DNA from 2 places in the Lactobacillus sp. ESL0785 genome. Region 1 is predicted to be linked to the other one. Evidence: a T-box and tRNA genes for the amino acid it is inferred to sense, from the RefSeq annotation. Region 1 holds a T-box; the other holds one or more tRNA genes.
What was found. A T-box is a leader RNA that pairs with one kind of tRNA and senses whether it is charged. The one in region 1 lies ahead of pheS (phenylalanine--tRNA ligase subunit alpha), so its partner is inferred to be a tRNA-Phe.
Positions count from the first base shown of each region.

Region 2: it encodes a tRNA-Phe, which carries the amino acid that the T-box ahead of pheS (phenylalanine--tRNA ligase subunit alpha) is inferred to sense. The anticodon was not compared.

Region 1 is NZ_CP113916.1:1,151,877-1,166,463, reverse strand. Features, by position in the region: gene rplT (50S ribosomal protein L20) at 1-313, shown strand, start outside; gene OZY43_RS05520 (YqeG family HAD IIIA-type phosphatase) at 419-943, shown strand; gene yqeH (ribosome biogenesis GTPase YqeH) at 936-2,048, shown strand; gene OZY43_RS05510 (nicotinate-nucleotide adenylyltransferase) at 2,058-2,696, shown strand; gene yqeK (bis(5'-nucleosyl)-tetraphosphatase (symmetrical) YqeK) at 2,689-3,288, shown strand; gene rsfS (ribosome silencing factor) at 3,299-3,646, shown strand; gene OZY43_RS05495 (nucleotidyltransferase) at 3,653-4,807, shown strand; gene OZY43_RS05490 (DUF177 domain-containing protein) at 4,810-5,373, shown strand; gene OZY43_RS05485 (response regulator transcription factor) at 5,511-6,224, shown strand; gene OZY43_RS05480 (HAMP domain-containing histidine kinase) at 6,202-7,776, shown strand; gene yidC (membrane protein insertase YidC) at 7,843-8,811, opposite strand; gene OZY43_RS05470 (acylphosphatase) at 8,846-9,178, opposite strand; gene OZY43_RS05465 (RNA methyltransferase) at 9,271-10,035, shown strand; gene OZY43_RS05460 (helix-turn-helix domain-containing protein) at 10,117-10,467, shown strand; T-box leader at 10,515-10,718, shown strand; gene pheS (phenylalanine--tRNA ligase subunit alpha) at 10,755-11,804, shown strand; gene pheT (phenylalanine--tRNA ligase subunit beta) at 11,804-14,221, shown strand; gene greA (transcription elongation factor GreA) at 14,295-14,587, shown strand, end outside.
Region 2 is NZ_CP113916.1:419,464-434,050, reverse strand. Features, by position in the region: gene OZY43_RS02235 (nitroreductase) at 1-628, opposite strand, end outside; gene smpB (SsrA-binding protein SmpB) at 1,084-1,539, opposite strand; gene rnr (ribonuclease R) at 1,552-3,897, opposite strand; gene secG (preprotein translocase subunit SecG) at 3,970-4,203, opposite strand; gene OZY43_RS02215 (LTA synthase family protein) at 4,274-6,334, opposite strand; gene OZY43_RS02210 (lysylphosphatidylglycerol synthase transmembrane domain-containing protein) at 6,404-7,429, opposite strand; gene OZY43_RS02205 (glycosyltransferase family 4 protein) at 7,429-8,472, opposite strand; gene OZY43_RS02200 (glycosyltransferase family 4 protein) at 8,465-9,625, opposite strand; tRNA gene OZY43_RS02195 (tRNA-Leu) at 9,744-9,828, opposite strand; tRNA gene OZY43_RS02190 (tRNA-Cys) at 9,872-9,942, opposite strand; tRNA gene OZY43_RS02185 (tRNA-Gln) at 9,964-10,035, opposite strand; tRNA gene OZY43_RS02180 (tRNA-His) at 10,043-10,115, opposite strand; tRNA gene OZY43_RS02175 (tRNA-Trp) at 10,128-10,198, opposite strand; tRNA gene OZY43_RS02170 (tRNA-Tyr) at 10,203-10,284, opposite strand; tRNA gene OZY43_RS02165 (tRNA-Phe) at 10,292-10,364, opposite strand; tRNA gene OZY43_RS02160 (tRNA-Asp) at 10,371-10,444, opposite strand; tRNA gene OZY43_RS02155 (tRNA-Met) at 10,448-10,521, opposite strand; tRNA gene OZY43_RS02150 (tRNA-Ser) at 10,532-10,618, opposite strand; tRNA gene OZY43_RS02145 (tRNA-Glu) at 10,651-10,722, opposite strand; tRNA gene OZY43_RS02140 (tRNA-Ser) at 11,247-11,336, opposite strand; tRNA gene OZY43_RS02135 (tRNA-Ile) at 11,339-11,412, opposite strand; tRNA gene OZY43_RS02130 (tRNA-Gly) at 11,417-11,487, opposite strand; tRNA gene OZY43_RS02125 (tRNA-Phe) at 11,505-11,577, opposite strand; tRNA gene OZY43_RS02120 (tRNA-Asp) at 11,584-11,657, opposite strand; tRNA gene OZY43_RS02115 (tRNA-Met) at 11,661-11,734, opposite strand; tRNA gene OZY43_RS02110 (tRNA-Ile) at 11,770-11,843, opposite strand; tRNA gene OZY43_RS02105 (tRNA-Met) at 11,856-11,929, opposite strand; tRNA gene OZY43_RS02100 (tRNA-Pro) at 11,963-12,036, opposite strand; tRNA gene OZY43_RS02095 (tRNA-Arg) at 12,045-12,118, opposite strand; tRNA gene OZY43_RS02090 (tRNA-Leu) at 12,128-12,213, opposite strand; tRNA gene OZY43_RS02085 (tRNA-Gly) at 12,223-12,294, opposite strand; tRNA gene OZY43_RS02080 (tRNA-Thr) at 12,307-12,379, opposite strand; tRNA gene OZY43_RS02075 (tRNA-Leu) at 12,411-12,492, opposite strand; tRNA gene OZY43_RS02070 (tRNA-Lys) at 12,505-12,577, opposite strand; tRNA gene OZY43_RS02065 (tRNA-Val) at 12,582-12,654, opposite strand; rRNA gene rrf (5S ribosomal RNA) at 12,658-12,774, opposite strand; rRNA gene OZY43_RS02055 (23S ribosomal RNA) at 12,858-14,587, opposite strand, start outside.

The DNA of each region.
Region 1 (14,587 bases):
GAAGGTTATGAAGCTTGCCAAGGGTTACCGTGGCGCAAAGCATATGCAATTTAAGGCTGCAAGTACACAATTATTTGTATCTTACAGATATGCATTCCGTGACCGGAGAAGACGTAAGAGCGACTTTAGAAAGTTATGGATTGCCAGAATCAATGCTGCAGCAAGACAAAATGATATTTCATATTCTAAGTTAATGCACGGCTTGAAAGTTGCCGGTGTTGACATTAACCGTAAGATGTTAGCTGACATTGCTTATAACGATTCAAAGACTTTTGCACAATTAGCAGAAACTGCTAAGAAGGCTTTAAATTAATTAAAAATGGCGCTTATGGCGCCATTTTTTTATGTCAAAAATTATGACCTTGACGCTGATTTTTGATATATTAGACTAAGAACATGGCAGAGAAGGGGTAGCCAGATGATATTCAGGCCACGTTATACAATTGATACAATCTATCATTTAGATACTGCTGTCTTGCATCAGATGGGCATTCAGGCAGTGTTTTCGGATTTAGATAATACATTGCTTGCTTGGAACGAGTTTGAAACGGCACAAAAGATGGATCAGCTTAATCGGCGATTTGCGCAAGCTGGGATTACACTAGTAGTGATTTCCAATAATAATGCGCAAAGAGTGGGTAAAGTACTTAATCCGTACCATATTCAATTTGTTGCTAAGTCTAAAAAGCCGTTGCCGTTTGCAATTACAAGAAAGCGTAAGGAAATGGGTTTGAGTCAAAAGCAAGTAATGATGGTAGGTGACCAATTGATTACTGATATTCAGGCTGGTAATTTAGCTGGTGTAGAGTCGGTTCTAGTTGAGCCACTGATAAAAACTGATAAATGGAATACTCGAATTAATCGTTTTTTTGAGAAGATCATCTTTTTCTTTTTGGCAATTTCACACCGGGTAACTTTTAAGGAGACATTAAAAAATGGATGATATTATTTGTATCGGTTGTGGGGCAAAGCTGCAATCTGCTAACCCTGAGGAAGCTGGCTATTTACCAGCTTCACGTTTAACGAAGGCGTTAGCAAGCGAGGATGAAGACAATGATATTTATTGTCAGCGGTGTTTTCGGTTGCGGCACTATAATGAAATTATGCCAGTTAAGGTCGATAATGATGATTTTTTAGCTTTGCTTAATTCATTAGCTGAAAAAAAGGCGTTAATTGTCAATGTTGTTGACTTATTTGACTTTACGAATTCACTTTTATCATCAATGAAACGTTTTGTTGGTAATAATGAGTTGATTTTAGTTGGGAATAAGTTTGATTTGTTTCCGTTAAATTCACGGGCAAGCAAGATTAAAGATTGGATGCGGCAAGAAGCCAATCGTGTTGGCCTTTTTCCTAAGAAAATTTTCTTAATTAGTGCTGCTAAAAAGAAAAATTTAGATAATTTAATTGCCTATTTAGATAAAAAATCACGTACTGAAGATGTTTATTTTGTTGGCATGACTAATGTAGGTAAATCAACGTTACTCAATGCAATCGTTGACAAAATGGGTGATATTCAAAATTTGATTACAACTTCTCGTTTTCCGGGGACAACACTTGATCGAATTGAAATACCGCTGGAGAACGGCCATTTTTTGGTTGATACACCAGGAATTATGTCAGAAAATCAACTGGCAACACATCTTGATGTTAAAGATTTAGCAGCAATTTCTCCGCAAAAGCCGCTTAAGCCAGCAACTTATCAATTAAAGCCGGGTAATACACTTTTTTTGGCGGGATTGGGTCGAATTGATTATTTGCAAGGTGAGTCAACTAGCTTCACAGTTTATGTAGCGCGGGACTTGTATGTTCACCGAACAAAGACAGAAAATGCGGCTAATTTTTATCAAAAGCACTTGGGTGATTTGTTAACGCCACCATCTGAAGCAACAACTTTACCGGCACTTAAGGGGCAAGAAATGCATACGACTTACAAGAGTGACTTACTGTTTGGCGGGATTGGCTTTATTACGGTTCCAGCAGATTGTTTAGTTAAGATTTATACGCCTGGTAAGATTGGTTTGGGAATAAGGCGTGCGTTAATTTAGAGGCAAAAAATGACGTTTGCAAAAAGTATTGAAAAGAAACCAGTTGTTCAAGTTAAAGAAGAAACAATAGCTGATAATCAAGGTCGACAAATTGGGATTATGGGTGGTACTTTTAATCCGGTTCATTTAGCACATCTAGTTGTAGCTGAGCAAGTATTAACTAAATTACATTTGGATGAAATTTGGTTTATTCCGACGAATATTCCACCGTTAAAGGATAAGCCAACAGTTGCTGCTCAAGATCGAGCTAATATGTTGGAACTAGCAACGCAAGATAATCTACATTTTCATGTAAAATTATTTGAATTATTTCGCGGTGGTGTTTCTTATACGGTTGATACACTAACTTACTTACATGCAAAAGCACCGCAAAATCATTATTATTTGATTATGGGTAGTGATCAGGTTAATAATTTAGCTGAATGGAAAGAACCGTTAAAGCTGGCACAATTGGCAACTTTAGTTGGCATTAGGCGCCCAGGCTATGAACAAAAAGCACAATTACCAATTATTTGGGTTGATGTGCCGCAGATTGATTTAAGTTCATCTTCAATTAGGCAAACAATTGCGATGGGCGGTTCAATTAGATATTTAGTTCCAGAATCTGTTCGCGATTATATTCATCGAAAGGGCTTGTATTATGACTGATTTATTTTTTGCCAAAACGTATTCACCATTATCTAGTAGTGCAATTATTGCTAAGGAAAAAGCAAATATGGATGAAACGCGGTTTAACCATTGTGTCCGTGTTAGTGAAACAGCGCAAAAGTTAGCACGCTTGAATAATTATGATGAGCAAAAGGCGGCATTAGCAGGTTTTGTTCATGATTATGCTAAGCAAGTGCCAGTTGCAGAATATAAACAAGTAATTAAGACGCAAGGTTTTGCCCAAGATTTGTTAAACTGGAATCGGGCAATCTGGCATGGCATTGTGGGTACATACTTTATTAAACGGGACTTGCAGATTACTGATCCAGAAATTTTAACTGCTGTTGATCGTCATACTACAGGTGATACAAAAATGACAACTTTGGATAAAATCGTTTTTATGGCTGATTTTATTGAGCCTGGACGCGATTTTCCCGGAGTTGAAGAAGCTCGTAAAATTACATTTGCTAATTTAGATGCTGGGGTTGGTTACCAATTAGCCCATAGCCTCAGTTATTTGGCTACTAAAAGAGAAAAAATCTATCCTCGCACGTTTGAAGCATATAATGTGTGGAGTATTGATAATAATTAAGGAGAACAATTTGACTAGTAAAGAAATTTTAACTTTTGCGTTGAAGGCGATTAGTGATCGTCATGGTGAAGATACAGCAGCATATGATATGCAGGGAATTAGTATCTTAGCCGATTATTATGTTGTGACTAGTGCCAGCTCAAACCGCCAATTACACGCGATTGCTAATGCTGTAATTGATGAGGCCCATCAAGTTGACTATTATGATTATCGGATTGAAGGTTCAAGTGAATCTAACTGGCTTTTGCTCGATTTAGGCGATGTAGTTGTCAATATTTTTACACAAGAAGCACGTGAATTTTATAATGTTGAAAAATTATGGTCTGCTGGTAAAAAATTGGAAATAAAGGAAGATTAATAAATAATGAGTGTAGTGGGGATCATTGCTGAATTTAATCCCTTGCATAGCGGCCATGAATTTTTATTAAATCAGGCACGTTTATTAGCTGGTAGTAGTGACCCGATTGTGGTTTTAATGTCAGGGAATTATGTGCAGCGCGGTGAAATGGCAATTATGGATAAGTGGGCCCGTGCGCAAGCAGCTTTAGCAAGTGGAGCAGATCTTGTCTTTGAAATGCCATTTTCGACGTCAGTTGAGCCGGCTAACCTATTTTCGCTTGGTAGCATTAATCAGTTAGCCAAGTTGGGAGTAAGTGACTTGGTATTTGGTGTGGAAGATGCAACGCTGAATTTTGCCTATTTAGGCAGCAAAATTGCTGAAATTCCGCCCAATCACATGGATTTTAATGATTATAGTCAAACTTATTCAACGCAGTATAACCAAATGGTTACGCGGGAAGTTGGCTATGAGGTTAATCAACCTAATGCGATTTTGGGGTTAGCTTATGCAGTTGCTAACTATAATTTGGGCACGCCGCTTATTTTGCATGCAGTAAACAGAATTGGTGCTGGACATGATGATTTGTTGCAGCGTGAAGGTGTTGTACAAAGTGCTAGTGCAATTCGCAATATTATTTTGCACCGTAAAACCGGCACAGCGCTAGAGCAATGGCTTCCTAAAAAGGAAGTAGCTGCTTTGTATAAGCAACCGGAATATCCTAATTGGAATCTATTGTTTCCATTTTTAAAATATCGGCTTGAGTCCTCATCAGTAGAACAGTTACGCCAAATTTATCAAATGAGTGAAGGGTTAGAATACAAAATGAAGCAAGAAATTCACCAAGCGCATAATTTTACTGAATTCTTGCGTGCGATTAAGTCAAAGCGGTATACTTATTCCCGCTTACGTCGACTTAGTTTGTATACTTTACTAAATGTTACTCAAGATGATATGCTGGCTAGTTTTAATCATGAATCATTATTTTTATTGGGTTATAGTAAAATTGGCCGGCGTTATTTGAAAAAAATCAGAAAAGAAACTACGGCTGAGATTGTTTCTAAAATTGACCAAAAGAATACCCAACAGGGTTCATTGCACTTACAGTTACGGGTTGACCGTTTAGTTGAGCAGATTTTGCAGGTCGATCAAAACTTTGGTCGACGACCGCTGGAGGTTTAAAAATGTTGACGATTAATTTTTCACAAATAAAAAATAGTAAAACCCCACTCACGCATTTTGAAAATGAAGTTGTGATACGGCCAGAGTTTTTAAAAAGAAGTCAAAAATTGCTTTATCAGGTAGAAAATGTGCAAGTAACAGGAGATGCTTTTTATAATGTGCCATATGTTACTTGTGCTTTGCGTGTGACAGCGGACTTGATTGTACCGTCAAGTCGTAGTTTAGCACCGGTTAGTTATCATGAAGATTTTCAGTTTAATGAAAATTATTCAGAGGACAAGGTGGCTAAAGAAGAACTGGAAAAGAGTGCAACACCGATTGTACCGGTTGAAGATGATGTGATTGATTTGCAAACAGCCATTGAAGATAATTTACTGTTGCATATTCCGACAACAATTTTGACTTCTGAAGAGAAAGAAAAAGATATTTACCCAGAAGGTAAAGGCTGGTCTGTTATTTCGGAAGCTGAGTTTGATGCCGGTAAAAAGAATCAGGTCAATCCAGCATTTGCTAAGTTAAAGCAACTACTTGAACAGAAGGATGAACAACAAAATAAGGGTAAGTAGATTAACTGCTTAAGTTTGCTGTAACTTGAATTTTTAATCTTGTCTTAACACAAGTTTTAAAGTATGCTTGAATTAATATTAGAGTATTAGAAATATTTAAGTTTTGTATGGAATATAGATATTAAGGGATGTAAAAAATGGCAAAAATTTTAATTATTGAAGATGAAAAGAACTTGGCTCGCTTTGTCGAGCTGGAATTAAAACATGAAAAATATGAAACAGTTGTTGAGAGCAATGGCCGCAAGGGCTTGGAAACCGCTTTAAACGAAGACTTTGATGCTATTTTGCTTGACCTAATGCTGCCGGATCTAAATGGCTTAGAAATTGCTCGTCGGGTTCGGCAAGTCAAGACAACACCAATTATTATGATGACGGCGCGTGATTCTGTGATTGATCGTGTTTCTGGTCTTGATCATGGTGCTGATGACTATATCGTTAAACCATTTGCAATTGAGGAATTGTTGGCTCGTCTGCGTGCAGTTTTACGGCGAGTAAAGATTGAACAAGAAGCTTCTGATGATACAATCGAAAAGAAGGTTATCAAGTTCAAAGATATGACAATCGAAACTGCTAACCGAATTGTTCGCCGCAGTGATGGTAAAGCAGTTGATCTGACTAAGCGGGAATATAATCTGTTTATGATGTTGATTAAGAATAAGAACAATGTTGTCAGTCGTGACCAATTATTAGCTAAAATTTGGGGACCAGGTTCAAATATTGAAACTAATGTTGTTGAAGTTTATGTTCGCTATTTACGTAATAAGATTGATATTCCGGGCAAGCCATCATATATCAAGACCGTTCGCGGAACTGGTTATATGGTAAGAGATGAAGACGATGAAGAAAAGTAAAAATCATAAAAATAAAAAAGAGACCAAACACTCATCACTTATTGTTCGGTGGGTCAGTATCGTCAGTTTGACGATTATGGTCTCTTTTATTGCTTTTTCAGTTATTATTTATTCTTTTGTAGGGCAGCAATCTTTGGGCCAGCAAAAAGCAACGTCTAACCAAATGATTGTTAAACTAAATAATAGTCTTAGTGAAATTCCAACTGAATTGCAGATTGCTAACGTTGTGCCAGCATTAACGCCATCTACTAGAAAGATATTGCAGGGTAATCCTGCGATTGAAAACGATCAGCGTGAGAATAAGGCCTTTAATGACGACCTGTTGTCATCTTTGACTAATCCAGATTTAAACGTAGTTGTTTATAATTTGCAAAAACAAGATGTTTTTGACAATGGCAGTGATGATGCAATTCCAGCTTTTAAGCAATTTAATGGTGAATATCACATGGAACGTGTTTTTCAAAATCACCGCCAAGAGTTAGTCACTTATCAGAAGGTGCGGTCAGTTAAAAACGGAAAACTGACAGGTTATATTATAGTAGTCAACAGAATGTCTTATTATAATGGCTTGATGCGGAATTTGCTTAAGTGGATGGTGCGCATTTCGTTAATTGCGGTAGTGGTATTTACAATAATCGCCTTTATGATTGTTCATAATATTGTTAAGCCAATTAAGGAAATGTCTAAAGTTGCGCGTGAAGTTAATGATGATCCCAATAGTACAGTACGAATTAGGAATTTTCACCGGCATGATGAATTACAGGAATTGGCCGTTTCCTTTAACCAAATGTTGGATAGAATGCAGCGTTATATTGAGCAGCAGAAAGAATTTGTCGGTGATGTTTCTCATGAATTACGAACACCAGTTGCGGTAATTGAAGGACACCTGAACATGCTTGAGCGTTGGGGAAAAGATGATCCAGAGATCTTGGATGAATCGATTAAGGCTTCGTTGCAAGAAGCTAAGCGAATGCAGCATTTAATTCAGGAAATGCTTGATTTAACGCGAGCAGAACAAATTAACGTTCAATACCCGAATGCAGTGACAAGAGTTTCTGAAGTTCTTAATCGTGTTGTTGGTGATATGTCACTTGTGCATCAAGATTTTGAAATTGGTTTGGATATGGATGATTTACCACAAGATACAGAAATTCAAATTTATCAGGGGCATTTAGAGCAGTTACTGGTTATTTTAATTGATAATGGAATTAAGTATTCAACTGATCGTAAGCAGATGAATGTTTCAGCAGGACTTTCGCATGATGAGGTTAGCATTATGGTGCAAGACTTTGGCGAGGGTATTTCTAAAGAAGAGCAAGATAAAATTTTTAACCGCTTTTACCGGGTTGATAAAGCCCGAACGCGAGAAAAGGGCGGCAATGGGCTAGGTTTGTCGATTGCGCAAAAGTTAGTAACCAGTTATCACGGTCAAATTAGTGTTGACTCTGTAGAAGGACAGGGCAGCCAATTTAAGATTGTCTTTCCAGCTTTGACTAAGGAGCAGGCGGCAAAGTTGCGCAAGCGCGCAGAAGGCGATGAAAAAGAAAAGTAGCTAACAAAAAAGGTCTAGTTATGACTAATACTCATAACTAGACCTTTTTATTTGCATAAAGCAGGATTATTTATGTTTGTGTTGCTTGCCTTTATTGCGATTCCGCAAATTTTCGTGCATTTGTACTGTGTCTTTATTAGCTGTCGGTGTTGCTGCTGTTTGGTTAAGTAAATCGTCAATTTTAGCTTGTGTGACAATTTCTTTAATTGGCTCATGTTGTAACTCTGCATCGACACTTTTCTTTACCCGCGGCATGATAATGAAGGTTACAATTACCTGCTGAATAATAGTAAAGAAGTTACCAGCAGCCCAATATAGAGCAACTGAACCCGAAACAGACATTGAAATAAACAGTGTCATAATTGGGTTCATTAGCATCATTGACTGCATTTGCTTTTTCTGTTCTTTGGGAATGCCAATTAGTGAAATATAGCCCTGAACAAAGGCAAAAGCAGTACCGATGATTGCCATTAACATTGATCTGCTACTCAGTGAGATACCTAAGAAAGTAGAATTAGCTAAAGTCTTGGAATACATTACAGCCTGATAAATTCCAATCATAATTGGAAATTGAATAATCAGTGGTAAACAGCCCATGCCACCAGTTAGTGACAGATTATTTTGTGAGTATAACTGACGCTGCCAAGTTGCCAAGGTCATTTGTTGGTCTTGAGTCAAATTCTTGTTTTTCATTGCGTCCTGGATTAGTTTCATCTGCGGCTGCACACGGGACATTTTTTCTTGCTGAGTTGTTGTCTTCTTCTGTTGGTTTAACATTAATGGCAGTAAAATCATTCTCACAATCAAAGTCATTAAAATAATTGCCCAGCCAGCACCATTAGTTCCGCCAATCACAGCGTAGCAACGAAGCATAATATTCTGCAAAGGTCGGCCGATAAAACTATAGATCCAGCCATAAATTCCGCTTGAAGGCGGCGTATTTAAGGCATTGCTGCTTTGAGCACAGCCAGTCACGATAAGCATGACTGTCAAAGTTAAAACAGCCAATCCCAGATATTTACGATATTTTTTCATTTAAATTCACCACATCATTATTTTTAGTCAACATCTAATATAATACATGAAAACCATGCATTTTGCCCGTATTTGTTAGTTTTTCTTTCTTAATCTTTGTAATATGGGCAAATTGTGAGATATTATGCGGCAGTTCTTGGCAAAATTGATTGACATGACTTGAGTCTGTTTGCAAGATAATAGTTACCGTCTGATCTGCATTGTTGTGGACTGTGCCGGGCAATTGCAGTTTGTCCGCTAATACTTGGACGTTCCAGCGAAAGCCAACGCCTTGGACGATGCCGAATACGGTTAATTGCCAAGTTTCATTGCTACTATTTGTAAAATTATTGCTATTTTGATGGTTATTTCGATTAAAAAAGCCCATAATTAATCCTTTCAATACTTGTTTACTTGATTTTACCATTTTTAAAATTAGAAAGTTTACATTAAAATAGAGTCTGAAAGAAGATGTTTGAATTGGAACAAATTAGTTCAGTTAACAATAAGCTAATTAAAGACTTAGCGAAGTTGAAGCAAAAGAAGCACCGTGAAGAAACAGGAATGTACTTAATTGAAGGCTTTCATCTAGTTGAAGAAGCAATTAAGGCCAAGCGAAAATTTGTGTATTTGTTGGGAACCCAGCAGGCATTAGCGAAGTTAGAAGCAGAAGGAATAATTGATTTAACTACTAAAGTTATTCTGATTAATACTGCGATTGTACGGCATTTATCTAGTACTAAAAATTCACAAGATATCTTTATGGTACTTAAAATTGCTCAGCCCAAAGCTTATCCCTTTAATTATGGTAAGTGGGTGTTACTTGATCAGTTAGCTGACCCCGGAAATGTGGGTACGATCATTAGAACTGCTGATGCAGCTGGCTTTGATGGTGTGATTTTATCACCAAGTAGTGTTGATTTATACAATCCTAAGACGCAGCGAGCAATGCAGGGCAGCCAATTTCATATTAATCTGATCATTGCGGATTTGGTAGAAACAATTAATACTCTAAGAAATAACGGAATTCCAATTTACGCTAGTATGTTGGATCAATCAGCGCAAAAGCTGCCTGACTTTAAGCAGGAGCCGCAATTAGGTTTAGTAATTGGTAATGAAGCCCATGGTGTAAGCACTGAGGTAGCTAATAGCTGTGATGAAAAGTTGTATATTCCAATTAAAGGGCAGGCTGAGTCATTGAATGCAGCAGTTGCGGCTGGCATTATGATCTATTACTTTGCATAAGCGTAGGTGCTTGTTTTTAGTAAGTAATTTTTTTATAATAATTCTTGAGGTTATTACAGTAGTAGTGGGAGGAATGGTTATATGGCCCAAGGAGCAAAATTTAAACAAACTAATGGGTGTCGGGCTGTTACGTATGAGTCATGTCCCCATTTTATTAATGCATTTCGGATTATCGGCAAGAAGTGGAATGGTTTAATTATTAGTTCTCTATGCGAAACTAATTATATGCGTTTCAAGGATCTGGCTAGTTGCGTGTCTGCTTGTTCTGATCGCGTGCTTGTTGAGCGCCTTAAAGAACTTGAACAAGAAAAAATTGTTAAACGCTCAGTAGATGATCAGACTAAGATTATTTCATATGGTTTAACTAAAAAAGGTGCAGAATTGCAGCCAGTTTTTGATCAAATTCATGAATGGGCTGATAATTGGGTTTAAAGTAAAATTTTACTTGCAAGTTGTCTGCAAAAGAATTATTCTAGTAATTAATTACTAAGAGCAAGACTAGTAGCAGTACTCATTTATTAGAGAGAGCCTTTTATTGAGCTGAGAGAAGGATTTAAATAGAGCTGTGAATTTCACCTTGCTAGTAGAATCTAATCAATTCCGGTATTCACCGTTAACGAAGACTTGAGTGTGGACTTGCAAGAGTTCAAACTAGGGTGGTACCGCGTAGCTTCGTCCCTTTTAGGGATGGAGCTTTTTTGTTTGAAAGGAAAAGTTTTATGGACTTATTTGATCGGTTGAAAGAACTTCGTGATAAAGGTCTTGCCGAAATTGACAGGGCAAAGAGCGAAAAGAAATTGAATGATGTACGGGTAAAGCTGATTGGTCGTAAAGGCGAATTGACAGAAATCCTACATTCAATGAAAGATGTTGCACCAGAAAATAGACGTGAAATTGGTCAGCGGGTAAATAAACTTCGCGACTTATTTAACACCAAATTGGATGATGCTAAAGCAGAAATTGTTAAGGCATTAGTTGAAGAACAACTAGAAAAAGAAGAACTTGATGTAACTTTGCCGGGACGGGAAACGCATCTTGGCTCAGAGCACCCAATTAATATTATCTTGGATGATTTAGAGAAGTACTTCATTGGGATGGGTTATCAGGTAGTGCAGGGTCCAGAAATTGAAACTGATCATTATTGTTTTGAAATGATGAATTTACCTAAGGATCACCCAGCTCGTGATATGCAGGCGACTTTTTATGTTGATTCTGAAGACTTGTTACGGTCACAGACGTCAGGTGATCAAGCGCGAGTTTTAGAGAAGCATGACTTTACTAAGGGACCTTTAAAGATGGTTGGTCCCGGTAAGGTTTATCGGCGCGATGATGATGATGCAACGCACTCCCACCAATTTATGCAGATGGAGGGCTTAGTAATTGATAAAAATGTGACGATGGGCGACCTAAAAGGAACGCTGGAATTATTAACCCGGCATATCTTTGGTGAAGACCGGGAAACACGTTTGCGTCCAAGTTACTTTCCATTTACTGAACCATCAGTTGAAATGGATGTTTCCTGCTTTAATTGTGATGGTAAGGGTTGTCCAATTTGCAAGTATACCGGCTGGATTGAAGTTTTAGGTGCTGGTATGGTACACCCGAATGTGTTAGAAAATGCTGGTGTTGACTCAAATGTTTACGGTGGTTTTGCCTTTGGTGTCGGTTTGGATCGGTTTGCTATTTTGAAATATGGCATTGACGATATTCGCGACTTTTATACTAATGACGTCCGTTTCTTAGAGCAATTCCGTAAGGAGGAAAGATAATGCTAGTTTCATACAATTGGCTACAAGATTTTCTAAAATTAGATCAAGATCCCAAACAATTAGGCGAAAAAATTACCCGAACCGGTGTTGAAGTAGCTGAAGTTAAGCACCCTCAAGAAGGATTAAAGAAGTTGGTTATCGGTCATATTATTGATTGTGAGCCAATTGAGGGGACGCACCTTAACATAACTCACGTTGATGTTGGCGAAGATGAACCACATCAAATCGTTTGTGGAGCGCCGAATGTTGCCGCTGGTGAAAATGTAGTTGTTGCCTTGCCAGGTGCACGAATTGCTGACAACGTTAAGATTAAAAAGGGCAAGCTGCGCGGTTTTGAATCTAACGGCATGATTTGTGGTTTACAGGAAATTGGCTTTGCTGACAATTTAGTTCCTGAAAAATACACTGATGGGATTTATGTTTTCCCTGAAGATGCAGATATTAAACCAGGTCAAGATGCCTATGAACCTTTAGGGATGGACGACTACATTTTTGATTTTGACATTACGCCTAACCGTGCTGATACTCTGTCAATGGAGGGCTCAGCTTATGAAGTTGGCGCAATTGTTGATGAGCCAGTTAAAGTTGAAGATGTGACACTAAAAGCTGACGGTCCAGATTGGACTAAGGATTTTACTGTTGAGGTTGATCCCAAATTAGCACCTAAGTTTTATTTGCGGAAAATAACTGGGGTTAAAATTGCAGATAGTCCATTATGGTTGCAGCGTCGCTTGTGGAATGCTGGTATTCGGCCAATTAATAATGTTGTTGATGTCACTAATTACATGATGTTGTTAACGGGCCAACCAATGCACACCTATGATGCTCGGGCATTTAAGAGTGGTAAGTTGGTTGTCAGAAAGGCTAAGCAGGGTGAAAAGCTGACACTGCTTAATAACAAGGATGTTGACCTTGATCCTAATGATATTGTCATTACTGATGGTGACCGAGTAGTCATGATGGCCGGTGTCATGGGTGGCTTGAATTCAGAAATTGAAGATGATACGACTGATGTTATCTTAGAGTCAGCTGTTTTTGATCCAACTTTAATTAGAAAAGCTGCCTTGCGTCACGCTAACAGAACTGAAGCTTCTAGTCGTTATGAAAAGGGTGTTAATTGGGATGCTACGATGCGTGCTCTTGACATGGCTGCCTTGCTGCTCAGAAATGATGCGCAAGGAACAGTTTGTCAGGGTGTAATTAAGGGCAGCGATGAAAAGCATAAACCAGTTGTTATCAAAACGACAGTTTCATATATTAATAAAGTTTTGGGAACAGAAATTTCTGGTACCGAAATGGTTCATATTTTTGACCGATTGAACTTCCAAGCCGAACTTGCTGGTGATAATTTAACGGTTAATGTACCAGCAAGACGTTGGGATATTGCGATTCCTGCTGACTTAGTTGAAGAAGTTGGCCGCTTGTATGGCTATGACAATATTAAGTCGACACAGCCGGTTTTAGCAGAAACCCACGGTGGTTATTCTGCAGAAGAAACGGCATTAAGACGAATTAAGAAGGTTGCTCAAGGGCAAGGCTTAATTGAAGCAATTTCTTATTCTTTAACCTCACCGGAAAAGGCACTATCTTTTGTTAAACAGCCTAAAGAAGTTGTTAGAGTACAGATGCCACTTAATTCTAGTCGCTCAACTTTACGGCAAAATCTGTTAACGGGCTTAGTCGATGCTGCTAGTTATAACATGGCACGTAAGCAGAACCAATTAGCTCTCTATGAGCAAGGCCGTGTTTATGACCGAGAAAATGGTACTTACAATGAACATGAGCACTTAGCAGCATTATATTCGGGTAATATTTATTTTGCTAACTGGCAACATGAAGATGAAAAGGTTGATTTCTATTATGTTAAGGGTCAATTAACTAACCTGTTTACTGCAATTGGTATTAATCTTGATGATGTTGAATACCGTGCAGAAGTAATTGTGGGGATGCACCCAACAAGAACTGCGGGTATCTATATTAAAGGACAATATGTTGGTTTAATTGGGATGATTATTCCAATGATTACGATGGCTGATAAGGCACTAAATGGCTCCGAGCTATATTGCTATGAACTTGATTTGGATCAGATTATTCCGCTCATTTTACGGCCTAAGACGGTTTCAACACCGGCTCCGAAATTCCCAGCAATTGAACGTGATTTGTCAATTTTGGTTAAAAAAGAAATTACTAACAGTGAGCTTGAAAAAGTTATTTGGGCTAATGGTGGTAAGTACCTTAAGACTGTAAGAGTAATTGATGTTTACCAAGGTTCACACATTGATGATGATAAGAAGAGTTTAGCTTATAGTTTACGTTTCTTAAATGAGCAGGATACGTTGACTGATGAAGTTGTTTCTCAGGCAATGAGTGTAATTAGTACTGCCTTAACAGAAAAACTTGCAGCAAAAATTCGTTAGAGGTTGACTTTAGGCGTAGAAATTAATATCATAGACCATTGCAAAGAAAATTTAGCTTTAAGGAGTATATTTTATGCCTGAAAAATCATATCCAATGACTGCTGAAGGGAAAGCAAAGCTTGAAGCAGAACTTAAGAATTTAAAAGTTGTTAAACGTCCAGAAGTAATTGAACGAATTAAGGTTGCGCGTTCATATGGTGACTTATCGGAAAACTCAGAGTACGATGCCGCTAAGGATGAACAAAGTCATCTTGAAGATCGAATTAGTGTAGTTGAGGAAATGCTCAAATATGCGCACGTTGTTGATGCTAATGCAACTGATCCTGATGAAGTTTCTGTTGGTAAGACAGTCACTTATACTGAAGT
Region 2 (14,587 bases), 730 kb from region 1:
ATGGTAATCGATCTGGATAAAATTTTGGATCATTAACTTCTGCTGATTTATCTTTATAGCCAAGGCCAATTGCCATCCCCACTAACTCATTTTCTGGAATCTTACCATACTTACGCACCAATTCAGGATACGAAACCATCGAGTGTGCCGGCATTACTGACAATCCTTCATCAAGTGCCAGCAACATAATACTCTGCGCAAAAATCCCTAAATCAAAAACTGACCAAGCAGGTGACGTTCGCGGAATTGTCAAAAAAGCAACATCCTGTGCGTTAAACATTGTATCATTAGCTTGCGTAAACAATTCCATGCGATTGCGGAAAAAGTATGGCTGTGACGCACCAACTGCTGCCATATTTTGACTCGGATATGAATCCCAATTAAGTGACAACATCGTCGCAAAATCTTCATGGGGATTAATATGATTCTTGATTTGCTCGGCAACTTCCTTCTTTAAACCGCTAAGTGCATCGCCGGTTACCATATAGATACGCCATGGTTGTGAATTAAGTAATGATGGTGATTGCTGTGCTTCTCTGATTATTTTAGCAAGTAATTTTTCATTAACTTTACGATTAGTAAACTTACGCGTTACACGTTCATGATTATATACATTATTAAATTCCATTCCCATTCAAATCCTTACATATAAACTGAGCATATTTAAAACACTCGTTATTATTAAATGAATAACTTTATAAATAAACCAAACACAGGTAGAGTCCTTTCCGCCACATAGGTATTCGCTAACTATTCCTTAAAAAAGCAATAAATTACGAACTACCATTAATTAAGTCAGTCATATACACACTAATAATATTAATAAATAATGCGCAATAATGCAAAGGTTATCAGTAAAGATAACAAATAATTTTTACTTATTTTTTTAATTAAGTAATATTAAGTTAATAATTGGTTTAATCGGCGTAATAGATACGAATATTACTTTAATGTTATTATTTTTTCAATAAATAACTTTCGTTTGTATTAGTCAAAACAGTTGCTTTTCCTTCTTTTCGTTTTTTAATAGCCGCAATATACAAAAATAGTAGTTTAATTAGGCAAACTAATTAAACTACTATTTTAAACTTTATACTTACGGCGAAGTTCACGTTCTTGATCGCGTTTCTTAATTGTTTCGCGCTTATCATATTGCTTTTTACCTTGACCAACGCCAATCAGAACCTTGGCAAAGCCATGCTTTAAGTATACTTTAAGCGGTACAATCGTAACCCCACGTTCTTGCTGTTCCTTAGCCAAGCGCGCTAATTCTTTTTTATGTAACAGCAGGCGACGACTACGAAGTGGTTCATGATTATAACGGTTACCTTCTTTATACTCACTGATATGCACATTTTCTAAAAAAGCCGAACCATTAATCACCTGAACATAACCATCACGCAGCGTAATTCTACGAGCGCGTACCGATTTGATTTCAGTACCAGTTAGTGCAATTCCTGCTTCATAGGTATCCTTGATGAAATAATCATGATGCGCTTTTTTATTTTGAGCAATTAAGTTTTCATTTTTTTCTTTCATCAGTTATCTGCCCTAGTGCTTATATTTACTAAAATGCGGATGATTTCCGTTTTTATGAAAACCACCATGTCCATTACGACTATTACCATTATGTCCGCCGCGATGACCATGATCATTGTGAAAGCCGCGATTGCCGCGCCGCCGGTTATTGTTACCACGGCTATTATGTGGATGCTTCGGTGCGTTAGGATCATAGACTTCAAAATCTAACTGATGTTGTTCAACATTAGCATTAATTAAGGTTACCTTGATTGGCATCCCTACTCGATATTGTTTGTGCGTACCACGCCCAGTTAAAGTTAAACTCTTTTCGTTAAAACTATAAAAGTCATCAGTTAAATTCGAAATATGAACTAAGCCTTCAACGGTATTCGGTAGTTGAATAAACATTCCAAAACTTGTAACAGATGAAACTACCGCATCAAAATGTTGCCCCACTTGATCGGCCATATACTCAGTCATCTTTAAATCATTAACTTCACGCTCAGTATCAACAGAAACTCGTTCTTGTGTTGAAGTTTGATCAGCTACATCTGGCAAATAATTAGCAAAATGTTGCTGCACTTCTTTACCAGTTCCTTGGTCACTATACGCATGAATCATGCGGTGCACCATTAAATCAGAATACCGTCTAATTGGTGAAGTAAAGTGAGTATAGAACTTAGCAGCTAACCCAAAGTGACCCAGTGCTTCTTCAGAATAATGGGCTTGCTTCAAACTACGCAGCATCATCATCTGCACAACAGCTTCTTCAGGAGTGTCCATTGTCTTAGCAACAACCTTCTGCAAATCAATCGGCTTTACATGATTAGGATCAGCTTTAATATTCAAACCAAAGGCACTACAAAATTCAAAGAAGCTCTTAATTCTTTCACCATCTGGAGTTTCGTGAACTCGATACAAAAAGGGAACATGCTTTTTGAAAAAATCTTCAGCAACTGTTTCATTGGCAATTAACATGAATGACTCAATCATTTTTTCGGCAGTACCACGATCATGTAAAACAATATCAGTTGGTTTACCCTGCTCATCAACGACAATTTTAGCTTCTGGTTCTTCAAAGTCAATTGCCCCACGCTCATGGCGCTTTTTGTATAAAGCATTATGCAATTCTGCCATGTCTTGCAACATTGGCCGCAATTTAATGTATTTTTCTTCTAATTGTTCAGTGTTATTTGGATCAAGGGCCTTATTAACATTATTATAAGTTAAACGTCCATGCGACCGCATTACCGACGGATGAATCCGGTAATTAACCCGATCGCCTGCTGGCGTAATTTCCATTTCACAAGATAAAACTAACCGATCTTGGCCCTCATTCAATGAACAAATTCCGTTAGATAATCGAAACGGTAGCATTGGAATTACGCGGTCAACTAAGTATGTACTATTACCTCGAGCAAAAGCTTCTTCATCAAGTGGTGTTTTTTCTGTCACATAGTGAGAAACATCGGCAATATGAACGCCCAAATGATAATTACCATTAGGTAATTTCCATAAAACAACGGCATCATCAAAGTCCTTAGAATCATCGCCGTCAATAGTAACTGCCGGTTGAGCCGTAATATCCTCACGATTAGCACGCTCTTGCGCTTCAATATGGTCTGGAATAGCATTGGCCTGCGCCATCGTATCTTCTGGCCATTCTGTCCGTACATCATGAGCGGATACAATTGACATAATATCAACACCGGGATCGTTCTTATTACCAATAATATCAATAACTAATCCTGCCATTGAATCAGGGTTATCCTTACTTGGATAATTAGCAATGGTGACTTTAACCATATCACCCATTTGCGGTCTTAAACCATCTTCACCGACATAAACACGGTACTTATGCAGCTTTTTATTGGTACTCAAAACATAGCCAACAAAATGACTTATTTTTACCTGCGCATCAGTTAAAGGATGAAATTCCCCAACCAAGGTCTCGAGACTACGCTCAATGATTTCCTCAACTTGACCTTCTGGTCCCTTACCATTCCATGGATTACCACCAGCTGTAATTTTAACGCGAACCTTATCACCATCAATTGCATAGGCGGTATAATCACTAGCAACAAAAATATCATCAGTCTCTTCATCTTCTAATTTTACAAAGCCAAACCCCTTATCATTAGCCTTGAAAGTCCCTTCAACTTCAGTATTTTCCTGTGCCAATTGATAATGACCATTACCATCGGTAATAATCTTTTTTTCTTGTTCCAAAAAAGAAAGAGCCTTAACAATATCTGAAAAACTGCCTAGACGATCTCGCCGCAACATTCGATCAATCTGCTCTACTTGATATTGACTTTTGGGATTACGGCGAAAGATTTCTAAAACATTAGCTAAGATCTTTTCATTTTGTGCCATGCACTAATCTCCGTTTCTTATTTAAAAATATAAAAAAATTCCTCCCATCGTTTGATCGGGAGGAACTATCACTTACTTTGAAGACAAATAAGCTAATATGATAGCAAAAGCGAAAAAGAGAACCAGCAAAACGGCCGTTACTTTTTCCATAAATGCTTCAAAACCACGTTTCTTCGTTTGGCCACTAAAAACTGCGCCGCCTGACAAGGCATTCAATGCATCCTGTTGCTTCTGCGGCTGCATCATTGTCGCAATCACGATTAAAATCGAGACAATAATTAGTAGCGTCATAAATAAATTGTACAATGCGCTGCCTCCAATATCCAGATACGATTATTCATCAATTTTATCATAAAAGTCGACTTTTTTCGAGTATTTATTTTTTAAGTTCTGGTGCATCTGTCTTAAATTTAGACTGCGTTGATTTCCGATGATTCTGATACCACAAAGATGATTTAACAGGTTTAAACAGCTTCTTTAAGGCTTTGTCCTTGTTATAGTCATAATCACGTGCCTTAACCTTTTTAAACCACTTTGGCTTGTAAAAGCGCAGCAAATTACCATCAATTACACGATCAGATAAAGATAACTGCGTCGTTACCTTGTTGGAAATTGCCGTTAACTTCAATTTGAGTTTTTTATTCGGCGCAACAAGTTCTGTTCCTGTCTTAGTATCATAATAAGTACCACTGACCTTAGCATATTGCGGTGTGATAAAGTCGCCATTACGCTGGGCGACAATCTGTGGTGCCTTATTACTTAATAAATCATGGCCAAACTGAATAGTACCTTGATTATTAATTCCCAATAAATTAAGCAGCGTCGGTAAAACATCAATTTCGCCGCCATAAGTCTTCCTAATGCCGCCTTTAAGGCCTGCCATATGAAACATTAATGGCACCCGTTGAAACTTCAAATTATCAAAATCCGTAAATTCATCCTGCTTCAGCAATTGTGCACTTGCCTTGTGGTGATTACCTGAAATACCGTAATGATCGCCATACAATACAACTAAAGTTTTTTTATCAAGTCCTGTTTTCTTCAGCCAATGCATTAACTCACCAATTGCTTGATCCAAATAATGAGCTGTCTGCACATAGCCGTCAACAGTTTCATCCCCAGTATCTGTCTTTGCAATTGTTTGGTTTTTCTTATCAATGTCATAGGGATAATGGTTAGTTACCGTAATCAGCTTTAAATAAAATGGCTGCGGTAAACGTTCAATATACTTAATTGACTGATCAAAAAAGATTTTATCTTTCAAGCCATAGCCAACATAATATTTCGGCTTATTTTGATAATAAGATAATGGCATAAAATACTGATAGCCAAATTGCTTATAGGCATTATTACGATTCCAAAATGAACCAGCGCCACCGTGCATGACCGCAGTTGTATAGCCAGCCCGCTGATTTAAAATCGCTGGTGCACTTTCAAACGTGTTCGACGTGCCGTAACTCGACATTGCAGAGCCTGATTGCAAACCATAAAGCGAATTTTCCAACATCATTTCAGCATCAGATGTCTTACCTTGACCGACTTGATTATAAAAGTTAGCAAAACTCAAAGTATCTTTAGCATGATATAACTTACTTAGGTTAGGCGTAACTGCCTTTCCCTTCCATTTATACCCAATCAAAAATTGCTGAAAACTTTCTAAGTGAATAACTAGGACATTTTTCCCCTTAGCTACACCAGTATATTGCGGATTCGGCTTAACATAATTTGCCTGCAGATATTTTTGCACCGAACTCAAATCCGAAACATTTGCTTTAGCCATCTGGGCACTTGTCTGTGCAGTCTTAAAGCCATCATAGACAGCATAATCGTTCATCCCCAGATACTTAACAATATAATTATTATCAAACGTCCGCGTCAATAAACCCGAACGGTCTTTTTGTGCCATTAATACGTTAAGACCAATTAAAACTACGGCTAATCCTTCTAATAATAGATTGAATTTCAACTTAAATGGTCGTAAGTCATACTTAATAATGCCACTACAAAGTAAACAAATAATCGCACCTACATCAATAAACGTTAGAAAGTCAGTAGCGTGTGTAATCCCAACAATACTTTTACCAAGATTATCTGCAGTTGAACCCGAAGTCTTAATAATTGATAACGATAAAAAATTTGAAAACTCACGGTAATACAAAATGTTAGCAAATAACCATAAGCTCAGTACAAAATCAATTGCAATAACAATCCAATACGATTTGCGGCCCTTAAAGAATAAACCAATTCCTAATAGAAGCAAGCCTGCTGGTAATGGATTAAGTAAGAGTAAAAAATTTTGAGTTGCTCCTACTGCTCCCAAATTAAATTTTGTTAAATAGATTGCGTATGTTTTCAGCCAAAAAGTCACTAAAACAATAGTGAAAAAGCCTAATTTGGTTCCTGTCAACCTTTGCAAAAAAGACTTGATCCGTGTCATTTCCTTCTCCTCTCACCACGTTAATATACTACGCTAAAGCGAAATTAAACATAGTGATTTTAGCAAAAATTAATCATTTGCCGGACTAATAATTTTTTGTGGTTTAAATATCCAACCGAAAATTCCTAGAATCATCCCAAAGAAATACGTCACAAACCGCCACAAAAACATCCCTAAAACCAAGGTCCCATTAGTTGAAATAAAAGTAGCAAAGAGCGTCTGAAAACTGTATTCAGCACCACCTGAAGCTCCTGGAATCGGAATAATTGCCATAAACATAATAATCATAATATTCATTTGCGTTACACTAGCCCAGTTAGCTGGTACATTCAAGGTTACTAATACCAGATACGGAATTGAATAAAAACAAAGCAACTGTAAAATCGTAAACACACCACTTAAAAGCAGCTTGGTTTTTTCTTTTTTTAATTTTTGACTTTCACGATAAAAAGTATCAATTTTAACCATTGTCGCTTGCCGCCAAACAGCGACACGTTGCGGATTAATCACTTTTGCCAGCAGATTCATTAACCAATCAGCTGCTTTTTTAGTCCAATTATAAGCAAATAAAATCGCTAGTAAAAAAATGATCGAGCTAACATGAATTAAAAAGCCAATTGCAATAAAAAATGCAAGTCCGGCAAATTTAGTTACGACCATATGAAACCCGCTGATAATGGTCACAACATAAGCTAAAAATACTACTATTTGATAAATAATAAATTTCATCAGCAATAGTGATGTTGCACGACCACCTTCAATACCCATTTGTACCATAGCCGCTAATTGTGATGGCTGTCCACCCGTCGACATTGGTGTGATGGCATTAAATAAGGCTTGAATAAGTGGAATCCTCATAAATGACCATTTTGAACGCTTAGGCTCATTCTTTCTATGTGCTAAGACTGCCAAAATACTTGCTTCAAAAACATAAGATAATAACATTAAACCAAAAACAGCAATTAAACTCCAAAGATTGATTTTCTTTGCTGCCGCTAAAAGTTGTGCTACTGGCGTTTCTTTTAAGTCAACAAACAAAACACCGCTGCTGATTGCTAAGACAATAAGTATTCCCCACAAATGTTTTTTATTCATCAGTGGATCTGCCCCATTCTTTTACCAATTTCATATTGTTCATGATAAAAATTATTCCAAATTTGTGCCAAATGCTCCTCAGAATACTTTTGACTAGCTAAATTAGACAAATTTTGGTACTTATTCAGCAATTCCTTGTCATTAACTATTCTTTGCAGCTGGGCATTCATCGCCTCAAAATCAGGCCCACTAAGATAGTAGCCACTAATAATAGCCTGATATAAATCCAAATCTCGCAACAAAACTGGTGTACCACAGCTAAAGGCTTCGAGCACAGACATCGGGAACAACTCATCATAAGACGGCAAAACGAATAAATCTGCAATATTGAGGTAGTCAACTAATTCTGCACGCTCAATAATTCCCGTAAATTTAAGGTTTGCTGGTGGATTATCAACTAATTTTTTAAAATGATCATACCCATCCGTGATTTTTCCAAAAGAGAAACCACCAGCCCAAATAAATTGAATATCAGGATTAGCTGTAGCCATTTTAACAAAATCATCAACACCCTTACGAGCTTGTACCTGACCGTCGCCAAAGACAACAAATTTGTCTAGCGGTATCCCCAATTGATGACGAAACGCATTTTTCTTCTCTTGCCGCTCAGGATAAAATTCCGTCTTCGAAACAAAATTGGGAATATATTTTACTCGGTCACGTTTAATGCCATACTTAACCAATTTATCAATAAAAATTGGATTAACAACAACAATTTGATCCATTCGCTTATAAAAATCAATTACATACTTGTAAAAAACTTTTTTAGCAAAACCGGGTAACTTAATTGAACCTTCCAAAGTTTCCGGCAAAAAATGCACGTAGCCAATTTTACGACCACGACTCGGTGAAAAGCTATTAGCAAAATACGTGGGATTAATCGTATGGTAATGCGTTAAATCACTTGCACCATACTTATTATTGGTCACATAAAACTCATCAACTAAGCGTGTCCTAAGTAAGCCAATTAATTCGTTATAGGCTGAGCCAACACCCTGGCCTTTAACTGAAGCAGCTTGAGAGAACATATTTATTCTAATCATTAGATTCCTCTTTATAGTTATCAATTACTTCCTGGTAAAACTGATGAACACTCCTACCAAAATGTTCGGCTGAAATTTGGTCAAGTTTAGCAGTCAATTTTTCTTTAGGAATTGTGTATTGTCCCTGCCGCAAATAACCTAGAATATCTGTCAGCATCTCACTTGGCTGAGTAAACACTTGACCAAAATCAGGATCATCAAAAACGTGTTCAGTATAATCCGTATCATAAACAACACACTTGGTTCCAGCAGCCAAGGCTTCAATGTAAGTCAAGCCCTGCGTTTCCGTATCACTAGCAGATACAAAAAGATTGGCCATTCGATAATAAGCACCCACATCTTCATGCAAAACATTACCGGCAAAAATAACATAATCTTCGAGAGTTAGACGTTCAACTTGCTGTTTGAGATCATCAACATCTGGACCATCGCCAGCGATTACTAAGCGTACCGTTGGAAATTCATCAATGATTTCAGGCATTGCATTCAATATCCGGTCAATTTTTTTCTCACTTGCAATGCGACTGAGCGTTAATAGAACGGGAGCGTCTTTAGCAATTCCAAGTTCTTGACGAACATCATGAATTGCCGCTTGATTCATTTCTTTAATGTCCACACCAGTCGGAATTACGCGCATAGGTATACTTACACCATAGCGGTACAAAAGAGCTTCTACGCGCTTACTTGGGGCAATTACACCGTCCATATTTTTAAGAAAAACATTGGTAAATTGCTTAACGTGATATGGCCGCAGTAAATGGCCATTCAGAACATAATGCAGATAATCTTCATACATTGTGTGATAGGTATGAATTGCCGGAATTTTAAGTTGATGGGCAACATACTTACCAATCATTCCTAATGCAAATTCAGTTTGTGTATGAACAACATCTAGCTTAACCTCACGAGCAACCTTAGTTGCTTCAAAAAAGCCGCGAAAGGCCACTCGACGAGCAGTAAATGAAATAAACGGTACACTGCTAAAACGAAAGACATTAGCTTCAACTGTCCCTTTTTTGACATGTGGATCAGTCGTTGTAAAAATAAAAACATTATGCCCCTCTGCTTCAAGGGCATCCTTAAGCGTTTTAATCGATGTTGCCACACCACTAATTTGTGGAAAATATGTATCGGTAAAAATACCAATATTCATCTGAATACCTCCGTATACTGGTATTATAAAGATTATGCATTGCATGTGCAATTATTATAAGAAAAATTATTATTTATAAAACAAAAAAACAACTCCCGTTAGGAGCTGTTTCTAATAATAGCGGTGATCGGGGTCGAACCGATACGTCCGAAAAGGACACCAGATTTTGAGTCTGACGCGTCTGCCAATTCCGCCACACCGCCATAATATTAAATTATTAATTAATAGTCCGTGCAATGAACCAAAAGGCGGGGATCGGATTTGAACCGACGATTAAGGTTTTGCAGACCTCTGCCTTACCACTTGGCTACACCGCCATTAGCTATTTTAATAATAGATTGGGATAGCTGGATTCGAACCAGCGCATAATAGAGTCAAAGTCTAGTGCCTTACCGCTTGGCTATATCCCAATGCTAGGGCGGAATATGGGATTCGAACCCATGTATGCCGGATCCACAAACCGGTGTGTTAACCCCTTCACCAATTCCGCCATGAAGGTAAACAGGGATAGTAGGAATTGAACCCACACTAGCGGTTTTGGAGACCGATGTACTACCTTTATACGATATCCCTATTATGGAGGAGGGTGGATTCGAACCGCCGAACTCAGAGAGAGCGGTTTTACAGACCGCCGCGTTTAGCCACTTCGCTACTCCTCCAGGCTGATGGCGCGGGACGGAATCGAACCGCCGACACAAGGAGCTTCAATCCTTTGCTCTACCAACTGAGCTACCGAGCCATCTTACGGTCCATATCAGATTTGAACTGATGATCTTCTCCGTGACAGGGAGACGAGATAAACCACTGCTCCAATGGACCATATTGCGGGAGATGGATTTGAACCACCGACCTTCGGGTTATGAGCCCGACGAGCTACCTAACTGCTCCATCCCGCGATGTTATTAAAGGAGGATGTGGGATTTGAACCCACGCACGAGAAACCCGTCTAACGGTTTTCAAAACCGTCCCCTTAAGCCACTTGGGTAATCCTCCAAAATGTAAAAAATACCAAAACTTGTTGGCAATGACCCGTACGGGATTTGAACCCATGTTACCGCCGTGAAAGGGCGATGTCTTAACCGCTTGACCAACGGGTCATATTCTTTTCTTCTTACAACATAAGACGCTTAATTATAATACCTAATATTGTCTGAAAAGTCAACTATTTTATTTTGTAAATTCAAGTGTTGCATTACATACCTGAATCACAACGTTATTAATAATACAGGATTACACCGAATCTTGCAAGACTTTTATATAAAAAAGTTTGCTTTTTTGTATAACAGTTATCTAACCATTGATATTTCAACCTTTTATCTATCAAGTAAATGGAAGTTTTATTCTAAAAACTACCTAAGTTTGCTATATTATACTTACTCTGCAAACAAATTTTTACTTATGTGAACTAATCTTGAACCTAAAATAAAAATCACTCTTCAGTATAACGAGTAGTCAAGAATAACTTGAAAGTTATCAGAAAATATATAAACCTTATTTTGACGACTGCTGAATAATAACGTTAGCCAGTAAATACTAATCTGAATTTTTGAAAATACATTATACCAAATAAAACACTTTAAGAATTAATACTCAAAGTGTTTCTAAAATAATATTCAATTAACGGAGACTGAGGGATTCGAACTCTCGCACCGGAATAACCCGATCTACACCCTTAGCAGGGGCGCCTCTTCAGCCACTTGAGTAAGTCTCCAATGGGCCTAAATGGACTTGAACCATCGACCTCACGCTTATCAGGCGTGCGCTCTAACCAGCTGAGCTATAGGCCCATTAAGCGGGTAACGAGAATCGGACTCGCGACTAAAGCTTGGAAGGCTTTCGTTTTACCACTAAACCATACCCGCACAAATATGTAAAATAATGGCGCGGGACGGAATCGAACCGCCGACACAAGGAGCTTCAATCCTTTGCTCTACCAACTGAGCTACCGAGCCATCTTACGGTCCATATCAGATTTGAACTGATGATCTTCTCCGTGACAGGGAGACGAGATAAACCACTGCTCCAATGGACCATATTGCGGGAGATGGATTTGAACCACCGACCTTCGGGTTATGAGCCCGACGAGCTACCTAACTGCTCCATCCCGCGATGTTATTAAAATAAAAAGTACAAAATCCAAATTATGGACCTTGTAGGACTCGAACCTACGACAGGACGGTTATGAGCCGTCTGCTCTAACCAACTGAGCTAAAGGTCCAAGCTCTAGCAATAGCGGCGGGGGGGATCGAACCCTCGACCTCCCGGGTATGAACCGGACGCTCTAGCCAGCTGAGCTACACCGCCAAGAAGTAATCACAAAAAACATAAGATTACAAATCGGGAAGACAGGATTCGAACCTGCGACCCCCTGGTCCCAAACCAGGTGCTCTACCAAACTGAGCCACTTCCCGTTTATGCATGCGCCCTGAAGGATTTGAACCTTCAACCTTCTGATTCGTAGTCAGACACTCTATCCAGTTGCGCTAAGGGCGCGTCATTATATGCCGAGGACCGGAGTCGAACCGGTACGGTTGAAACCAACCGCGGGATTTTAAGTCCCGTGCGTCTGCCAATTCCGCCACCCCGGCAAGTAATGAAGCGGAAGACGGGATTCGAACCCGCGACCCCCACCATGGCAAGGTGATGTTCTACCACTGAACTACTTCCGCGTAATATATAAATGCCGATTATACGATTTGAACGTACGACCCCCTGTTTACAAGACAGATGCTCTACCAACTGAGCTAAATCGGCATGATGTAAATATGGTAACTATATTGGCCAATACGGGTGGTGGGACTTGAACCCACACGTCCGAAAACACTAGAACCTAAATCTAGCGCGTCTGCCAATTCCGCCACACCCGCAAAATGGGGTCATGAGTCGTGACGGGCTTGAACCGTCGACCCTCTGATTAAAAGTCAGATGCTCTACCGACTGAGCTAACGACTCGGTATGGAGGATACAGGGCTCGAACCTGTGACCTCCTGCTTGTAAGGCAGATGCTCTCCCAGCTGAGCTAATCCTCCAAAGCACGGCAGCGTCCTACCCTCGCAGGCAGTCTCCCACCAACTACTCTCGGCGTGAAGAAGCTTAACTGCTGTGTTCGGCATGGTTACAGGTGTTTCCTTCTTGCTATTGCCACCGTACTTTTTCTGTTTGAGTTCTTACACTCAAAACTAAATATAATCTCTTAAAAAAAACTTACTTACAATCCCAGATTGCTCAAGCTCTGGTCAAGTCCTCGACTGATTAGTACTAGTCCGCTCCAAGTCTCACGACTCTTCCACTCCTAGCCTATCTACCTCTTAGTCTTTGAGGTGTCTTACTACTTTCGTATGGGAAATCTCATCTTGAGGGGGGCTTCGCACTTAGATGCTTTCAGCGCTTATCCCTGCCATACTTAGCTACCCAGCTATGCCTTTGGCAAGACAACTGGTACACCAGCGGTATGTCCATCCCGGTCCTCTCGTACTAAGGACAGCTCCTCTCAAATTTCCAACGCCCACGACGGATAGGGACCGAACTGTCTCACGACGTTCTGAACCCAGCTCGCGTGCCGCTTTAATGGGCGAACAGCCCAACCCTTGGGACCTACTTCAGCCCCAGGATGCGACGAGCCGACATCGAGGTGCCAAACCTCCCCGTCGATGTGAACTCTTGGGGGAGATAAGCCTGTTATCCCCAGGGTAGCTTTTATCCGTTGAGTGATGGCCCTTCCATGCGGTACCACCAGATCACTAAGCCCGACTTTCGTCCCTGCTCGAGTTGTCTCTCTCGCAGTCAAGCTCCCTTATACCTTTACACTCTGTGAATGATTTCCAACCATTCTGAGGGAACCTTTGGGCGCCTCCGTTACTCTTTAGGAGGCGACCGCCCCAGTCAAACTGTCCATCTGACACTGTCCTATATCTCGCTTAGAGATATTAGTTAGAGCAGCCATCAAACAAGGGTAGTATCCCAACATTGCCTCTGATAAGACTAGCGTCCTATCTTCTCTGGCTCCTACCTATCCTGTACATGTTTAACAGCTACTCAATATCAAATTGCAGTAAAGCTCCATGGGGTCTTTCCGTCCTGTCGCGGGTAACCCGCATCTTCACGGGTATTATAATTTCACCGAGTCTCTCGTTGAGACAGTGCCCAAATCATTACACCTTTCGTGCAGGTCGGAACTTACCCGACAAGGAATTTCGCTACCTTAGGACCGTTATAGTTACGGCCGCCGTTTACTGGGGCTTCAGTTCGAACCTTCGTCTTACGACTAAGCTCTCTCCTTAACCTTCCAGCACCGGGCAGGTGTCAGCACCTATACGTCGTCTTACGACTTTGCAGATACCTGTGTTTTTGATAAACAGTTGTTTGGGCCTATTCACTGCGGCTGGCTCTTACACCAGCACCCCTTCTTCCGAAGTTACGGGGCGATTTTGCCGAGTTCCTTAACGAGAGTTCTCTCGCTCACCTTAGTGTTCTCCACTCGACTACCTGTGTCGGTTTGCGGTACGGGTACGTTAGCTCTCACTAGAAGCTTTTCTTGGCAGTGTGACTTCCAAACCTTCGCTACTTTAATTTCGCTCCTCATCACGACTCATGATTATTAAAAGCAAGCATTTAACTCACTCTCTCACTTATCGCTTGAACATGGCTTCCAGCGCCATGCGTTCTTTGCCTCCTGCGTCCCTCCTTCGTTTTTAACGATCTAACGCAGTACAGGAATCTCTACCTGTTGTCCATCGGCTACGCCTTTCGGCCTTACCTTAGGTCCCGACTTACCCTGGGCGGACGAGCCTGCCCCAGGAAACCTTAGTCTTTCGGCGGATAGGATTCTCACCTATCTTGCGCTACTCATACCGGCATTCTCACTTCTAAACGCTCCAACTATCCTCTCGATTAGCCTTCACCGCATTTAGAACGCTCTCCTACCACGTGTATTACTACACATCCACAGTTTCGGTACTATGC